3 regions of the Pseudoalteromonas sp. TB25 genome follow, and region 2 is predicted to be linked to each of the others. Evidence: predicted binding sites of a transcription regulator. Region 2 holds the regulator's gene; each other region holds the start of a gene.
The links. Region 2 encodes sigma-54, which starts transcription at its own class of promoters, with help from an activator protein. Its sites were predicted from a motif close to GTTGGCACGNNNNTNGNNT; they were not measured.
Positions count from the first base shown of each region.

Region 1: the regulator sigma-54 is predicted to act here: its motif matches at 5,133-5,151, upstream of L652_RS1000000124705 (DUF1328 family protein).
Region 3: the regulator sigma-54 is predicted to act here: its motif matches at 5,212-5,230, upstream of L652_RS0110750 (EF-hand domain-containing protein).

Region 1 is NZ_AUTI01000457.1:1,367-7,588, reverse strand. Features, by position in the region: gene L652_RS0122745 (peptidoglycan DD-metalloendopeptidase family protein) at 1-110, shown strand, start outside; gene L652_RS1000000125165 (hypothetical protein) at 185-361, opposite strand; gene L652_RS0122735 (aldo/keto reductase) at 375-1,346, opposite strand; gene L652_RS0122725 (sodium ion-translocating decarboxylase subunit beta) at 1,489-2,619, opposite strand; gene oadA (sodium-extruding oxaloacetate decarboxylase subunit alpha) at 2,633-4,414, opposite strand; gene L652_RS0122715 (OadG family transporter subunit) at 4,426-4,671, opposite strand; gene L652_RS1000000124705 (DUF1328 family protein) at 5,191-5,364, shown strand; gene L652_RS0122705 (hypothetical protein) at 5,423-5,614, shown strand; gene L652_RS0122700 (YcxB family protein) at 5,748-6,215, shown strand.
Region 2 is NZ_AUTI01000202.1:13,725-19,946, reverse strand. Features, by position in the region: gene mgtE (magnesium transporter) at 1-892, opposite strand, end outside; gene L652_RS0104975 (HPr family phosphocarrier protein) at 1,025-1,297, opposite strand; gene rapZ (RNase adapter RapZ) at 1,340-2,185, opposite strand; gene ptsN (PTS IIA-like nitrogen regulatory protein PtsN) at 2,204-2,656, opposite strand; gene hpf (ribosome hibernation promoting factor) at 2,661-2,948, opposite strand; gene L652_RS0104955 (RNA polymerase factor sigma-54) at 2,975-4,474, opposite strand; gene lptB (LPS export ABC transporter ATP-binding protein) at 4,544-5,269, opposite strand; gene lptA (lipopolysaccharide transport periplasmic protein LptA) at 5,266-5,811, opposite strand; gene lptC (LPS export ABC transporter periplasmic protein LptC) at 5,801-6,222, opposite strand, start outside.
Region 3 is NZ_AUTI01000295.1:4,210-10,431, forward strand. Features, by position in the region: gene L652_RS0110715 (HDOD domain-containing protein) at 172-1,011, shown strand; gene L652_RS0110720 (amidohydrolase) at 1,067-2,749, opposite strand; gene L652_RS0110725 (energy transducer TonB) at 2,922-3,404, shown strand; gene L652_RS1000000125430 (hypothetical protein) at 3,546-3,716, shown strand; gene L652_RS1000000125435 (energy transducer TonB) at 3,735-3,965, shown strand; gene L652_RS0110735 (calcium-binding protein) at 4,022-4,258, opposite strand; gene L652_RS0110740 (calcium dependent protein) at 4,268-4,504, opposite strand; gene L652_RS0110745 (hypothetical protein) at 4,691-4,918, opposite strand; gene L652_RS0110750 (EF-hand domain-containing protein) at 4,943-5,176, opposite strand; gene L652_RS0110755 (HAMP domain-containing sensor histidine kinase) at 5,507-6,222, shown strand, end outside.

The DNA.
Region 1 (6,222 bases), on a different contig from region 2:
CTAAGTCAGAGCCATTACCTCGCTCAGAACTTGCCAAGTTTAAACCTATTGCTGATAACTTTATTGCCCAGCTTGAGCGCAATCGCGAGCTACAGTTAGCACTTAAATAAAGTTTATCAATAAACATTAAAAAAGCCTTTGCAGGTTTAACCTGCAAAGGCTTTTTTGTATACGCTATAAACCATTAGTACATCAGTACATAAATGAGCTGAATAACTAAAGACACCATCACTAATGGCCAAATATATTTACTGTATTTGGTTGCGCCATCAAGCCCTATTTTACTTTGATACTTTTCAAGCAAGGGTATAAGTATCGCCAGCGCAACAAACAAACCAATTAAAATAACGAATATGTTCATATTAACGCCCTACTTATGGTAATTCGTGGCCTTTAGCGCTTACATAAAGTGCATACCAATGCTCACGAGTTAGCTCTACGTTTACAGCATCACAAGAGGCTTTAATCCGTTTAGCATTAGTTGTTCCAATAATTGGCTGAATAGATGCGGGATGGCGAAGCAACCATGCAAGTACAATTGCCTCAGCAGAGGTTTCATAAAGTGCAGCCAGCTTATTAACTAAAAGACTGGTGTTTATATCTGCCTGAGATGCGTTTGATAAATCACTACCGCTGTACAAGCCTTGGCATAAACTACCCCAGCTTTGAATTTGGATTTCAAAATGTCGACAGTACTCAATACTACCTGGTGTAAAATTAAGATCTTTACCGTCACTGTTACCGGCATATACACCTTCATCAACAAACTGATGTTTTTGTAAACTAGCCTCAATTTGGTTAGCCACAATCGGCATATCAAGTGCGTGCTGTAAAAAGTTCATTTGGTGCTGCTGCATATTCGATACTGCAAAATTGCGCACTTTACCGCTTTCTTTTAAGCAACTAAATATACGAGCAATTTCGTTAACTTCCATGAGTGGATCAGGGCGATGCAGCATAAGTACGTCTAAATAGTCTGTATTTAATCGTTTTAATGATGCTTCAACTGATTGCTCAATCCACTTTGGGGAAAAATCATAGCGCTTTGGCCCTAAGTCATCTTCAAATCGAATCCCACACTTAGATTGAATATACATGTGCTCTCTAAGCTCTGGCCGCTCACTTAATGCTTTACCAAAAACCTGCTCTGCTTTACCAAAAGTATAAATATCAGCATGGTCAAAAAAATTAATACCGCCTTCAATGGCGTTATCTATACACTCATGAGCTTGCTTAACATGTGCATCAGTGATTGCGTCTTTATTCCAACCGCCGCCAAGACCCATACATCCAAATACAAGTTTACTAACGTGAGGCAAGTGCTTTGCTAAAGGCGTGTGAAGCATGATAACTATCCTTAAAATGTTGAAGAGCTGTTACTGTAAACAAAAAGTGCTGAACAAGAAACCATTTAGCGGTGAACAAATTAAGAACAAAAAAAAGCGCAGTAAACTGCGCTTAATGGTTAATCTATTTTAAATTACATTTTTAGCCAACAAGTGCTAATAAAATACCCGCAGCAACTGCACTACCAAGTACACCCGCTACGTTGGGTCCCATTGCATGCATAAGTAAAAAGTTATGTGGGTTACTTTCAAGGCCAACTTTATTAACTACTCGTGCCGCCATTGGCACAGCCGATACACCTGCCGCCCCAATTAATGGATTTATAGGCGTTTTAGATATTCGGTTAAGTCCTTTTGCCATAAATACGCCAGATGCCGTACCAATTGCAAAAGCCAGTGCGCCAAGCACTAAAATACCAATCGTCTCAACAGTTAAAAACTTATCTGCAGCAAGCTTTGAACCAACAGCTAAGCCTAAAAATATAGTTGTAACATTAATGATTTCGTTTTGAGCACTGTTACTTAATCTATCAACAACACCCGACTCTCGCATTAAGTTACCTAAACAAAACATACCTACCAGCGGTATAGCAGCCGGTAAAAACATAGCCGTTAAACTAAGCACCATAAGAGGAAAAATAATCTTTTCCTTTTTAGATACTTTGCGAAGCTCTGGCATTTTTATTTTACGTTCTTCTGGGGTTGTTAATGCACGCATAATTGGCGGCTGAATAATTGGCACAAGTGCCATATATGAATACGCAGCTACTGCTATTGCGCCTAGTAAATCAGGTGCCAGTTTTGATGCTAAAAATATTGCTGTTGGCCCATCGGCACCACCTATAATGGCAATAGCCGATGCGTCCTGTAGAGTAAATTCAAAACCTGGCACATAGTTAAGTAATATAGCGCCAAACAATGTAGCAAAAATACCAAACTGTGCAGCCGCACCTAATAACAACATACGTGGGTTTGCAATAAGCGCGCTAAAGTCGGTCAGCGCCCCTACTCCCATAAATATCAACAGCGGAAAAATCCCCGTATCAATACCCACATAATAAACGTAGTACAAAAGCCCACCTGGGTCTGACAAACCTGCCACTGGTACATTTGTTAAAATTGCACCAAAACCAATAGGTAGTAATAATAGTGGTTCAAAGCCTTTAGCTATCGCTAAAAACAGTAATAAACACCCTACCGCAATCATTATTAACGATGGGATTGTAAAGTTAGCAATGCCTGTCGCATTCCAGAGGTTTAAAATACCTTCCATCCTCTATTTACTCCTAAGCTAATGCAATCATAGCGTCGCCGGTAGTTACAGCATCGCCTTCACTAACTAACACTTCAGCAATTGTTCCGGTATGCGTAGCGCGTATTTCAGTTTCCATTTTCATGGCTTCCATAATAATCACTACATCGCCTTCGTTAACAACTTGCCCAGCTTTTACCTTAATCTTAAAAATATTACCGGCTAGAGGCGCGTTAAGTGTTTCACCTGATGCAACCGAAGCAGATTGAGGAATGTGCTCAGAGTCTTTTAATGTTACTTCTTTAAGTTCACCACCTTGCGCTACGACTACGTCATAAACTTTACCATCTACTTTTACACTGTACTGCTCAGCCTTCACTTTGTTACTATTTGAAACTGATTTAGAAGGTGCTTTACTGCTTTTATCTTCAACAGAAGGTACTGGCTCAAATGCATCTGGGTTGTTGCGGTTTTTAATAAACTTCAAACCAACTTGTGGGAATAATGCATAAGTTAATACGTCATCAATTTGATCATCAGCAAGTGTTAAACCTTGCTCTTGTGCTTCTTTTAATAACTCAGCTTCAAGCGTTGCAAGCTCAGGTGCAATGTTATCAGCAGGGCGACAAGTAATAACTTCCGCTCCATCAAGCACGCGCTCTTGTAGCTCTTTATTCATTGGTGCTGGTGTTAAGCCATATTCACCTTTTAATACGCCAGCAGTTTCTTTAGTAATGGTTTTATAACGCTCACCCGTTAGCACATTAAGTACCGCTTGAGTGCCAACAATTTGCGACGTTGGTGTTACTAAAGGTAAAAAGCCAAGATCTTCACGTACACGTGGGATCTCAAGTAAAACCTCATTAAGCTTATCGGCTGCGCCTTGCTCTTTAAGTTGGTTTTCCATGTTTGTAAGCATGCCACCAGGTACTTGAGCTAGTAAAATACGCCCATCAACCCCTTTTAAGCTACCTTCAAATGCCGCATATTTTTTACGTACATCTCTAAAGTAAGCAGCAATTTCTTCTAGGTGGTTTAAATCAAGCCCAGTATCACGCTCAGTCCCTTCAACTATCGATACAATAGTTTCAGTTGCAGAATGTCCATAAGTCATACTCATTGATGAAATAGCGGTATCGAGCATATCAATACCAGCATCAATTGCTTTTTGGTAAGTAGCAGTACTTAAACCTGTTGTAGCGTGGCACTGCATAGCAATTGGAATAGATACAGTTTCTTTAAGTGCTTTAATTAGTTTTTCAGCATCGTACGGCTTTAATAAACCCGCCATATCTTTAATACAAATTGAGTGACAACCCATATCTTCAAGCTGCTTTGCAAGAGTTAGCCACATATCAAGTGTATGAACTGGGCTAACTGTGTACGAAATAGTACCTTGAGCGTGAGCGCCTACTTTTACAGCCGCTTTAATAGCTGTTTCTAGATTGCGAACATCGTTCATTGCATCAAATATACGAAATACGTCAACGCCATTTTTATGTGCACGTTCTACAAATTTTTCAACTACGTCATCAGCGTAATGGCGGTAACCTAATAAGTTTTGACCGCGTAATAGCATTTGCTGTTTAGTATTAGGCATCGCTTTTTTTAGTGCACGAATACGCTCCCAAGGATCTTCGCCTAAATAACGAATACACGAGTCAAATGTAGCACCGCCCCACGATTCAATAGACCAATAACCCGCATCGTCTAATTTGCTAGCAATCGGTAGCATATCGTCTAGGCGCATACGCGTTGCTAATAATGATTGGTGAGCATCGCGTAATACCAATTCTGTTAGTTTTAATTTAGCCATGTGTGTGCCCCTTATTTATTATTTGATTTGTACTGAGCAATGGCAGCACTAATAGCAGCGATGTGCTCATTAGGCACACCTTGAGATTTAAAAGATGGTGATTTAACTGGTGTCGCCACGTCAGGTTCGCTAAAGCGCGTCACCAAATTAGACATAAGCGTTACTGCACCAATTAATATCGACAGAAATACAAACACCCCAACCATGCCAGTAAGCATTAAGTTACCAGCCGTTGTGAGTAGAGCACCTATATCCATTTTTCTCCCCTTGAAACCCATATCGAAAATAAAAAATCGATTTAATTAAATATTTATTCACTGGATAATAACAAAACTAATCGCTTTGTCTACATCTTGTAAATTGGTAAAACCAATTAAACAATAAACAACATAACACTCAATTAATTTACATGCTATAACTCAGCAATCACGCGCTCTACAATACATACAAGAAATAACGACTATAGCTAATAGTTATATGGAATTTGTTAATTAACTATCAAGCTAAGTAAAAATAAACACTAATTCTTAATATAAAGTGCAAAGCCACACACCAATTGTTAATTGGTCTTACCAAAATAAGTTTATTTAGTGAACATTTAGCAGTTATTTGCAACAGTGTGAATAACTTACATAACAAAGCGTAAAAGTTACTAACCAACTAATAACTAGAACAACAGCGAAAAACCATAACCAATTGATATTTATACCAAATAAACTTTGGCATATAACTGGCATTAGTTATTATGAGCAAATTTGATAACCAAGGAGAAAACAATGTTACGCTGGACAATTACATTTTTAGTTATTGCTTTAATCGCTGCAGTGTTAGGTTTTGGTGGCATCGCAGGTGCCGCAGCTGGTATAGCAAAAATTATATTTTTTATCTTTTTAGTACTTTTAGTGATTTCATTAGTTTCAGGTGCACTACGTGGTAAATCACCCAGGTAGATAAAGCATTCAACTAACAAACACTAAAATTTAATTAATACTTACAAGGAATTACACTATGAACTCTACAACTTTAAAAGCAGCACTAATCGCAGTATTTGCAGGTTTTTTCATGATGGGTTGTGAAGACAACCATGCAGAAGATGCTGGCGAACGTATCGACGAAGCAGTAACTGATGTGCAAAACTCTGTTGAAGATGCATGTGAAAATGTTAAAGAAGGCGTGAACGCTGAAGAAACTAACTGTTAATTCTTCTTGTACCGCTAAAAAAACGGCTTTCGAGCCGTTTTTTTGTGCCAGTAATAAAATCACTGACTATAAAGCTGCTCATTTAGCAGTTAGCTTGTTAAAATAAAAAAAACGATATTTAAAGCAAGGCAAAATGGCATTCACAACCACCTACACATTAGATAAACCCTACTTTTACGAGTGTTTTGATGAGTCACTCCCTTATAGTAAGCGTGCAAAACCTAAATACTTTTTACTTGTGTTGTTAGTTGCGCTTGGTCTATTTGGCATTTATGTTTTAGACGATCATTACTTAGGATCGTTTATGATCATGTTAGCGGTACTCGAATGCGTCGCTTTTTACTATCGCAGACCATGGTGGGTAACCAGACAAATGCTCAGCAGAGCATCAGGCTCTGAGGTAACACTTACCTTTGATGAAGAAGGTATTAAATCTTCTAATCATTACAAAAGCTATCAATTAGAATGGCAAAATATAAGCGAAGTAATAGACACCCAGCAAGGTATTATTATTAAAAATAAAAGTGGTATGCAGTACATATCAAAACAAATACTTAATCCTGAAACACTCGCTTTTATAAACAAAAAAGCCACTCAGTGAGTGGCTT
Region 2 (6,222 bases):
TTAGTAAATTAACTCCTAGCCAAACTGAGCGTTTTTTAGAGCTTTTTAGTACAGGCGCGAATGTATCCTCTTCATCATCAAGACCGGCTAGGCTTAATAAGCTATGCTCGGCATCTTCTCGGATTACATCAACGATGTCATCGATAGTAACACGACCGAGGAGTTGGTCGTTATCGTCCACCACAGGGGCCGATATCCAATTATGGCGCTCAAATAATTGCGCTACTTCACTTTCATCCATTGATATTGGGATAGACTCACAATCTTCATCCATTAAATCGCGCACAATTTTTTCTGGCGGATTAGTTAATAATGTACTCAGCGATAAAGCGCCTATAAAGCAGTTATGTTTATCAACAACATATAAATCATCTGTACCCTCTGGTAACTCACCACGCAGTCTAATATAACGAAGTACAACATCGAGTGTTACATCAGGGCGAATGGTCACCGTATCGGTGTTCATTAGCGCACCTGCTGAACGCTCTTGATATGACAGTGCTTGCGTGGCACGTTCACGGTCTTGAATGTCCATCGCGCTAACAACGTCTTTATAGACGGTATCTGGCAGGCTACGTAATACTTCACCTAAGTCATCGTGGCCCATGTCTTCAGTTGCGGCGGCAATGTGCTTAGGTTCCATTTGGGCAATAATGCCTAAACGAACATCTTCAGATAATTCTTCAAGAACATCACCCTGCACATCAGGATCGACCAATTGCCAAAGCAGTCGGCGAATTTTATGCGGTGATGATTCTAATAATAATGCGGTATCACAAGGAGCCGTTTTTGCGAGCATGCGCCTAACTTGAACAAATTGACCACTATTGAGTGACTTCGTCACCTGTTTTAGTTGCTGTAGTGGGTAATCTTGTTCAAAAGCTTCAGGCATTGGCGTCCTTTATAAATTGTTATATTACTTTATGGGGGGGAGGTGAGTTAACTGGCGTTACTAACCTATCTATTTTATATATCTGTTTTAATTGAAGCATTAGTAATGCGAATATTGTTTTTATAAAACAGGTTATTCTTGTTCATTAAAGCGTTGTGCTATTAATTCTCCAACAGCGTGTAAAGCTTGCTCAGAATCAGGGCCTTTACAAACAACTTTAACTTCTTTTCCTTGGCTACTTTCAAGTAACATTAGTGCAAGTACGCTATCGCCTGCTGCTTCTTTGTCATCTTGGAATAATGTGATTGTCGCATCAAATTGTACTGCTAATTGCGCAAGCACAGTAGCTGCTCTGGCGTGTAAGCCTAATTTGTTTTTTATTAAAAAGGTATCTTCACAATGCATAACTTACTCTACCTAAGCTGAACAGGTGATTATTCAGCTATATTATTTTTCTTGCTCGCGATGGCGAATTTTTACATTGGGATGTGTCATTGCGAAACTTTCACCGATAGTTTGCGCTAAATACACAGAGCGATGTTGCCCGCCTGTACACCCAATAGCAATGGTTAAATAACTGCGGTTATTTCGTTCTAAATGTGGTAACCACGTTTGTACAAATGTTTGAATTTGCCATGTGAATTTTTGCACTATGCTGTGATTAGCTAAATAGTCTTTAACCGGTTGATCTAACCCATTTAAAGGCTTTAACTCTGGTTCCCAGTGTGGATTTGGTAAAAAGCGTGCATCAAATACGTAGTCTGCTTCTTTTGGTATACCGTGTTTAAAACCAAATGATTCAAATGTGACAATCAGTTGCTTATCTTTTTTACCTAAAATCTTTTCACGAATAGATTCAGCGAGTTGATGAACACTTAAATCAGTCGTATCTACCATAAAGTCGGCGCGAGTGGTTAATACATCAAGTAATTCTTTTTCTTTTTTGATGGCTAAATCAAGCGGCAACGAGTCTATTGATAGTGGGTGTAATCTGCGTGTTTCAGAAAAGCGTTTGATCAATGTCTGATCGTCGCTATCTAAATAAAATAACGTAGGGTTTGCAAAGCCTGGTAAGTATTCAAGAATATCGTTAAATTCATCTTGTTCTTTAGGGATGTTGCGCACATCAATGCTAACAGCAATTTTATCGTAGCTATCAGACACACTGCGAACTAATGAAGGTAGTAGGTTTACTGGAATATTATCAACGCAATAATAACCTAAATCTTCTACAACGCGCAAAGCAACCGACTTTCCAGAACCAGAACGGCCGCTTATGATAATTAACTCCATTTAACACCCTTTATAAAACTATGATTGATCGACAATAACTTGGTAAAGCTCAGTATCAGATTTTGCACTGCGTAACTGTTTACAAAAATCTTTGTTGTTTAGTTTATCAGCAATGGTTGCTAGAGTCTTTAAGTGCTGCTGGTTATCGCCATCTGGTACGATGAGTGCGACAAAAATATCAACAGGGCGATTATCGATTGCATCAAAGTTTATTGGAGTTTCGCTAACGAGCACTAAAGCCAAAGGCTCTTCTGCACCGCTCATTCTTCCATGAGGAATAGCAATGCCACGCCCTATACCTGTACTACCTAATTTCTCTCTGCTCATTAAAGCATTAAGAATATCTTGTTGCGGTAAATACGGAAGTTTGTCGTGAGCAAGTTCGCTAATGAACTCTAAAATTCTTTTTTTGCTATTAAAAAGGACCGCAGCTTTGCTGCAGTCCTGGCATATAAGTGAACTTAATTTCATCATATTAGTGTCGAGCAAGCTTCTCTTTGTGTTTGATTACTTGGCGATCGAGCTTGTCGATCAACGAGTCAATAGCGGCATACATATCTTGATGTTCTGTAGAGGCAAATAGCTCAGCACCGCTTACGTGTATTGTGGCTTCTGCTTTTTGATTTAATTTTTCTACATCGAGAATGACATGAACATTATTTATATGATCAGAGTGTCTTTCAAGCTTCGCAAATTTAGTATTAATATAGTCTCTTAGTGAATCGGTTAATTCTACGTGACGACCAGTTAAGTTTAGTTGCATAAGCATTACCCTCTTAGTTTAGCGTCTTAAATCAGACTTTTACGCTGATTTGACGGTGGAATAGCAAGAGATTCGCGGTATTTTGCGATTGTACGTCTTGCTACTTTAATTCCTTGCTCAGCCAATATATCCGCTATTTTGCTATCACTCAATGGTTTTGCTGAGTTTTCTGCTGCGATTAATTTTCGGATAAGCGCACGTATTGCTGTAGATGAACATTCACCACCGTTTTCAGTACTTACATGGCTTGAGAAAAAGTATTTAAGCTCAAATATACCACGGGGTGTATGCATGTACTTTTGAGTAGTTACGCGCGAAATTGTCGATTCGTGCATTTCTACCATTTCAGCGACATCATTTAAAACCATTGGTTTCATGGCTTCAGGGCCATGTTCAAAAAAGCCTTGTTGTTGCTTAACAATACAATTAGTAACTTTTAATAGCGTGTCGTTTCTACTTTCTAAGCTTTTAATAAACCATTTAGCTTCTTGTAAATGTGAGCGAATAAACTGGCTGTCGCCACTTGATTTTACAGTGCGAGACATTGCCGCGTATTGGCTATTAACACGAATTTTAGGCATGCTATCTGGGTTTAATTCGACAACCCAGCGGCCTTTAATTTTTTTAACTGACACATCAGGAATAACATACTCAGATTCTTCCCTTACTATAGTATCTGCAGGTTTTGGGTTGAGAGTATGTATTAGTGTCATTACTTCTTTAAGCTCTTCTTCTTTGAGCTTAGTTTTTTTCATTAATGTACGATAGTCGCGAGCTGCTAATAGATCAATATGCTCGGTTAAAATCATTTTCGTTTCATTAATGTAAGGTGTTTCTTTATCAAATTGATTAAGCTGAATACACAAACACTCTTGTAAACTACGTGCAGCAATACCAACAGGATCAAACAGTTGGATGCGTTTTAATACCGCTTCAATTTCATCAAGTTCGACTTCGTTATCATCTTCGTTTTCTTGATTAAAGCTTTCTAAAATTTCTTCGCAGCTTAGTGTTAAAATACCTGAATCATCGACGGCTTCTACAATCGCAATAGCGATGGCTTCATCGGTAGGGCTAAATGGCGTTAGTTGTAATTGCCACATTAAATACTCATGGAGCGTTTCAGTAGAGGCGCCTTGGTATATAGATTCATCTTCAGGCATTGGACCTGATGAGGCTGCAGGAGCGGCACTCATGTACTCATCCCAACTAACATCCATAGCCATGTCGTCACTTAGCGTGTCTTTTGCAAGTGCTTCACCAGTATCTTGTTCGTATTCGCTCGGAGCATCATCAGCAGATGCGCTAACAGTTATGTCATCGGTATCAGCTTTTTGCTCGTTTTTACCAGCAGCGTCTTCGGAATAGTCTGCCTCTTCAACCTCTAATAGTGGATTACTGTCGAGAGCTTCTTGTATTTCTTGCTGGAGATCCAATGTACTGAGTTGCAACAAACGAATAGCTTGTTGCAACTGTGGAGTCATTGTAAGTTGCTGGCCCATGCGCAGCTGTAGTGATTGCCTCATGTATCTCTAACAATCCTTTTATGTTGTTATAATTAATACTAGCAGATGCTTAAAGACATGGCGTAAATGTTACAGCCTAAATTGCTCGCCTAAGTAAACATCGCGTACTGTTTTATCATTTAATACGTGTTCTGGAGTACCTGATGCAATCAGCTCCCCATGAGAAACAATGTAGGCTTTTTCACAAACATCAAGGGTCTCTCTTACGTTATGGTCGGTAATTAATACACCAATCCCACGATTTTTAAGATGTTCTATTATTTTCTTTATATCTAATACCGAAATAGGGTCAACACCGGCAAACGGTTCATCCAGTAGTATAAATTTAGGATCTGCTGCCAGCGCTCGTGCTATTTCTACACGACGACGTTCTCCACCCGATAATGCCATACCTTGGCTATCACGAATGTGTTGTATGCTAAATTCATCTAATAAGTTATTGAGCGTGTCTTCTCTGGCTTGTTTATTTAGTTCTTTGCGTGTTTCTAAAATGGCCATTAAGTTTTGATAAACAGTCAGCTTTCTAAAAATCGATGACTCTTGTGGTAAGTAGCCTATGCCTAATCTAGCACGACTATGCATAGGTAAAAGAGTAATATCGTTATCATCAATAGATATTTTACCTTTGTCGCTAGGAACAAGCCCTACAATCATATAAAAAGTCGTTGTTTTACCAGCACCGTTAGGGCCAAGTAAGCCAACTATACTGCCAGCTTGTACTTCAAGGCCGACGTTTTTTACAACTTCACGACCTTTATAGCTTTTTGCCAATAGTTCTGCTTTTAATGTGCTCATGGTTGACCTTTATCGCCTTTTTTACTTTTTTTAGTTTCGATCGGTACTAAAATTGTGTGAACGCGGTCAGTTGAGTTTTCATCTTTTTCGGCACTGATGAGCTGCTGCTCTATGTCGTAGGTAATGCTTTTAGCATTTATTTTTTGTCCGGCTTGCGATACTTGTGCATTACCAACAAGCGTTAAAAAACGCTTAGATACATCATAACGTACTTCGTCAGCACTGGCGCTCATAGTCGTGCCGTCTGATTGCTTTTCTTCAAAGTGCGCAGGGCTACCTGTGGCAATTAATAATTGTTTATTATCACCAAGTTCATCACGTTTGTGTACTTCTAGGCGATCGGCTGTAATGCGGCGATTACCGTGAATAATCTCAACGTTTTTCTCAAAAATACCCACATTAGCTTTTAATTGACCTTCTTGCTTGTCGGCACTTATTGAAATTTGATTGGCAGCAGGTTGCGTGTTTTGTTCTGCAGCACTACTATTAAACGCTAGTATAAGTGTAGGAATTATCAGTGATTTTAATATTTTATTGGTCATAATATATGGTTCGCGTATGGTTAATTAGTTTTATCACTTCGGTTTTTAAGTCGGCTTCTAGGCCTTTACCGGTGATTTTTAAATTGGGTCCAGTGATAATGACGGGTTGCTCCGAACGCATTGTTAATAACTTTATATCAACCTGAATATTATCAGCATTGATTTTGTCTATCATGACGTTATCGGTTAAATTTTTGGCAACCACATTACCTTCTAAAATTAATTGTTTATCTTCGTATAATGTTGCTTCGTCTGCATTTATTTGCCACGTTTGTTGTTCGTTATATAAAGTAAAAATGGGTTTTTCGAAAAACGTGAAACCTAATTGCTGGTATAGCTCCATTTTAGCCGCAGTGACTTTGTGGCTAATTTTACCTTGCTCATCATAGGCTGTCTGTTTGAGCTCAATAG
Region 3 (6,222 bases), on a different contig from region 2:
GGCGTTGTAAGGCAAGCATGAGCGGTAAAGCATTATAAATAAAAATAAACTTCTATAATTTTCTTAACTTTATCGGTAAGTTAGACAATACTAATTATATTACTAATACGAAAATTAACTGCCTGAGTTTGCAGTTACTTTACAGGCTGAACACAAAAGGATGGCAGCTTTATGTCTACAGAAAACGCTTTATTAACGATTCTAGTCGATAGAATAAATAACGATACGTTGGTTTTACCAACGCTACCTGAAGTAGCGATTAAGGTTCGCCAAGCTGCAGATAACCCAGATGTGAATTTAATCCAAATGTCAGATGTAATCTCACAAGATCCAGCGCTTTCAGCTCGTATGATAAAAGTAGCTAATAGTGCGATTATGGGACGTTCTGTAAAAGTATCTAATTTACAACAAGCAGTGACTCGTATTGGATTACGTCAAATTAAAAACATTGCTACAGCTATGGCTATGGAACAATTATTTGTATCAAATAATGAGCTAATTAAAGGCTACATGGGTAAGGCATGGCAAAAAACATTAACCGTTGCTAGCCATTCAATATCACTCATGGAGTTTTATTTAAAAAATAGTAAGCACACGTCACTAAACCGCGATTCTATTACACTCGCCGCACTTGTTTATAATATTGGTGTATTACCAATTTTAACTGAAGCTGAGCGCCACCCAGAGGTATTTGCTAATCCAAGCTTTTTGGCTCATGCAATTCAAAAGCTGAGTGGAAAAATTGGCTCATCTATTATGCAAGCGTGGGAATTCCCTAAAGAGTTTGTTGATGTAGCTCAGAGCTGGGCTGACCCAAGTTACAAACCTGAAAAAGTAAGTTACGTGGATTTTATTCGAGTAGGGGCTATTTTAGAGGGCACGTTACAAGTTTCTGATAAGTCGGCAGCGCTGCAAACGTATATAGACAAAGGCGTTATACCGTCTATGCAGCTATTCACAAGTGATGAGTACAACGACATGCTAAAAGATGTGAAAAACATGTTTAGCTAAAAGTGCCTTCCTACACAACCAAAAAGGGTTAACTTGCGTTAACCCTTTTTTAGTTTTATTTTTCGGTGGTATTTTCTGTCTTAGTTTTTTCGTATCGCTTTATTCCTGCTACCCACGTTTGCAGTACGTTTGTTTTGTATATCTCGTCAACAGGCACTTTAAAGTAGTCTTTATCAATTAAAATAAAGTCGGCCCATTTACCTTTTTCTAAACTACCCACCTTAAATTCTTGATGAGCTGCATAGGCGCCACCAAGCGTAAATGCACGTAATGCATCTTCGCGGCTTAGTACTTCACTTGCGCGCCAGCCGTTTTCCGGTAGTTTGTTATGGTCCATGCGTGTAATTGCTGAATACAAACCATCAAATGGATTTGCAAGCTCTACAGGGTAATCAGAGCCCGCAGCAACAACCGAACCTTGCTGTAAAAATGTTTGCCACGCGTAGGCGCCGCTTAGTTGTTTTTCAGTTAAACGCTGCTCTGCCATATGCATATCTGAAGTGGCATGCACTGGCTGCATTGAAGGGATTATTTTTAACGCTTTAAAGCGAGGGATATCATCAGGGGTTACAATTTGGGCGTGCTCTATTCGGTTTCGTAGTAATATACCGCCCGTTTTTTTAAATACATTTTGATAGGCATCAAGTACTACTTTATTTGCTTTGTCGCCAATGGCGTGAGTATTTGCGCTAAAGCCGCTTTTAAAGCTTTGTGTAAAGAGTGCTTCGAGTTTCTCTTGTGTTTCAAGCATTAAACCATGGTGACCAGGTCTGTCTGCATATTCTTCAATAAGTGCTGCACCACGAGAGCCCAATGCGCCATCGGCGTAAACTTTAACACTGCGAATTTCCATAAAGTCATTTTTGTCGTGGTATCGGCCTGCCTTTAACATTGTGTCTAAATCAGGGCTTGCACCACTTAACATTGCCACAATACGTAGCGGTAAATTACCAAGGTCGCCGCGCTCTTTATAAACCTCCCATGTGGTTTTATCAATACCTGCATCGTGAGTAGAGGTAATGCCTAAACTTAATAAATGTTTACCTGCTGCATCAAGTGAGTCACTTATATCTTGTTTTGAAGGGGCTGGCATATGCTGGGTAATTAGCGATTCTGCTTTGTCTACAAAAATACCCGTAGGATTGCCAAATTCGTCTTTAATTATCTCACCGCCTTCAGGTGCTTTTGTTTGGGCGGTAATACCTGCAAGTTCGAGCGCTTTTGAATTAACCCAAATGGCGTGGCTATCAACTCGAGAAAGCACCACAGGTCGATCGTTAACTACTTTGTCTAAATCTTTAGCAGTAGGAAAGCGTGTATCAGCCCAAAGCTCTTGGTTCCAACCTCGCCCTATAATCCAACCTTGTTTGTTATCGGCAAATACTTTTAGTTTATTCGTTGCTTCATCAACCGATTCTGCACCGCGTACATCAAGTTGCGATAAATTATCGCCAAGGCCAATAACGTGCCCATGAGCATCAATTAAGCCTGGTAATAAGGTATTACCGTGCGCGTCAATTAGCTTGGCATCTGGGTAGCTATCTTTAAGTGTATCGCTACCTAGTTTTACTACCTTGCCATTTTTAATAACGAGGGTAGTAAACTGCTGTACTTCACCTTGGTATAAAGGGGTATAACCATTGGCGTTATAAATTACTTTTGTTTGTGCAATAGTGTAACTAGAACTAGCGCAAAGGCTGGCTAGTATGAGTGGTTTGATTATTTTTTTGAGCGACATGGTTACTTAATTTTTATTGTTAATTTACTTACATTAACAAACTTGATTTTATAATACCAATGAATTGATAGGCCTCATTATAAGGTTTTTCTCTTTACTAACTGTTTACAAAATAGGTAATTGATGTGATTATTTAGTATGTAAAACAATCAATAAAGCACAAGGAAACGCTATGAAAGCCCTCTATTTATTACTCCCATTAACTTCATTACTTGCGGCATGTGGAGCAACACCTACGACAGAGGAAACTGTTGAAAAGCTAGATTATATAGATTTATCAAGTGTTGAGCTGCGCGATAGGGTGAAAGACTATTGGAATATTTTAACAAGAACAGAACCACAATATCCAATAGCTGCTGCAAAAAAGGGTCTTGCAGGTTGTGTAGAACTCATGACTATCATTAATTCTGAGGGTAGGGCGCAAGGATATAAAGTAACCTCCTCATATCCTAAAGGGTTATTTGATGAAGCCGCAGCTCAATCTTTAAGTACATGGGCCTGGTTGCCTACTAACGTAAATGTAGCTAAACAGCCTGTTCTTACTCATATTAGAATTGATTTCACTATTGACTCAAAACCAGTAGGTGAAAAATATTTAAAGAATTGTCCGGCTGGCGAAGCATTTCAAATAACGGGAGAAAGAAGAAAGTCATAAGATTTTAAGTGGAGTATTTATATATCTCACTTTGGTGGTGCGTTTGCATAACAGGTAATTGATGCAACTACTTAAAAAATTATTTATAACGAATTAATAAGGGAATGCTATGAAAGCTCTCTATTTATTACTCCCTTGAGCATGATGCTGACAGCCTGTAGCTCAATGTCTGATAAACAAGTAAACGATGAAATGCCGAGTTTTATTGATTTATCAAGTCCTGAACTGCGAAGTAAGGTAGGTGAATACTGGGATGTTGCTAAAAGAGTTGAGCCGCGATGTCAGATAGAAGCTGCAAAGAAAAGTATTTAAGGCTGTGTTGAGTTTGCTATGTTAATTAATTCACAAGGTGAAGTCCAAGGGTATAAGGTTGTCTCGTCTTACCCTGAGGGCGTGTTTGATATTGATGCGGCAGCTGCTGTGGGTTTATGGCGCTGGAAACCGACAGTTGAAAATACGAGTAAGCAACCGATTCTAACTTATCTCAAAATGGATTTTATGGTGAGCCCAAAACCTACTGATGCAGAGTACTTAGCGCATTGTTCTAAAAATAAAGTCTGAACGTAATTAATAGTATAAATATAATAAGCTAGGTGTTTGTGTACCTAGCTATAAGACTACTTACTTGCATATAAACTGTATTCACTTAGCGTTAGCTTGCCGTCTTTGTCTTGATCATAGCTTGAAAATCGAGACCACAAAGCGGGGTCTACAGCGGTTTCTGAACGTGTTAAAAAACCATCCTGGTTTCTATCAAGTTTTTCAAATTGCTCTGCAACATTGTTGCTTGCAGCAAAGCCTAATGTGCTAAAAATACTAAACGCAAAAAGCGCTATATAGCTTGTTTTTTCCATGAAAAATACTCAGTAGAGGTTATTGGTAAGGTAATTTTTAAATTCGATTAACGAAATTTGGTTATCTTGGTTTTTGTCCCATTTTATAAATGTGTTTAATAGTTGTGGTTGGGGATCAAGTTCGTCATGCGTTAAATAGCCACTTTTGTCGCTATCGAGGTGATCAAAGCGTTGCTTTACATCAAGTGCAGCGGCATCAAAGCTTAATAGCATTAAGATGCTTATAGTAAGGGGAAGTATCTTCATGGTGTTCCTTCCAAAAGATGTATTTAAAGTTTGTGGCTAAAATAAAGTGAAAAGGAAAAAGCACTTGCCGTAATTTAACTCCCAACATTAAATCCTTTTACACACTCCCTCAGGGATTATGGCAAATGCTTTTAATTCCAGTTTACCTATAACAAGCTTAAGTAAAGCTTAATCAGTAATTACTCATTAAGGTTTAAAGCTTTCAAATTCTTTTTTTGAGACCTTTTCATCACCGTCTTCATCTAAGTCGGCAAATTGTCTCATTACTTCCTTATCTTCCTTTGCTTCTGCAATTGATATTTGTCCGTCCATGTCTTTATCTAAGTGGGCAAAACGCACATTTGTTGGCGATGCAATTACGGTGGCACTAATTGCTAAAAACATTAATGAAAAAGCGGCTATAAGTTGTTTCATAATCACGTTCCTTATTAAATGAGTTTATTGAATAAATTTTTTGAATTCATCTAGCGACAATTGCCCATCTTGATTAGTATCAATTTGAGAAAAATTCTCGTGTAACACAGCATCTTCACCTGCTTCGGCTTCACTTAATGTGCCGTTACTGTCTTTATCAAGTTCGTTAAAAGTCGCGTGAACGTCCATTGCGTGTGCATTAGCGCCTAAAAAGCCTAAAGCCAGTAATGATGAAATTACTAAAATGCGTTTGTTCATAATTATTTCCTTATTGATTAAAGTTATTACTCCTATTACAAAAATGGTGCCAATAATAATTGTTGTTATTTTTCAATTGGTTATTGTTTTAGCTTTAAGCCAGTGAGAAGTTTTTACTGGGTTTATTGTAATTTTTGTGCGCCTTTTGCAACACTATTTAATGGGGTTAAAAGGGAGTTTATTAAAATCAACGAGTTACGTTGTCTCTATTTGGCGACACATTGTTTTGTAGTGCTGGCAGTTAATCGTATTAAATATAATTGCTGGTTCAGCTAGTGTATAAGGTAAGCACTTAATAATAGAACGCTTAACTTAAAAGGACTAAACGAAATGCCAGCAACCATAGCTAAAAAATACCAAGCAATGCTTAACTGGCGGCCTAATTTAATTGGGCAATTTGCAATGAGTATGCTGCTTTCGTTACTGCCGCTTTCTATAGTGGTGATCGTATTTTTAAATGCGCTTAATAAGCAATTAGCGGTTACTCAAAGTATTGTGAGTAGCAACTACCAAGTTACCAAATCGTTTAACACTTTAAAGCAAGAACTCAACAGTCTTGAACGCGCCACTAGACAAAACTGGGTATTAAAAAGTGAATCGCTAGATAAGCTTATTGTTGATAAATGGCAATCATCCCTACAAAGCATTGATGAACTCAAATTTGTAAACACGAATAAAGAGTATATCAACCAATGGCAACGCTTATATACCACCTTACAAACCGCGCATGTAGAGCTTGTTGAGAAAAAACAACAGCAAGCTGAGCTATTTGTGCCAGTGAGCGATTTAGTTGCTGAGCTTACTTTATGGTTACGTGATAAAAACGAAGCGCAAATTACCAATAACCAAAAAGAGCTTACAAGCCTGCAAGCGTCATTTATAAATTGGCTGGTGGCACTTATTCCACTGACTTTAATTGTTGGGGGAGGCTTTTTATGGCGTATAAGTGGGCGACTAAAAGGGTTAACTACGGTTATTGATAAGCTTGGGCAGGGGCATTGGCAGCAAAAAATATCTGTGAAAGGTTCAGCTGAGCTTGTTGAGCT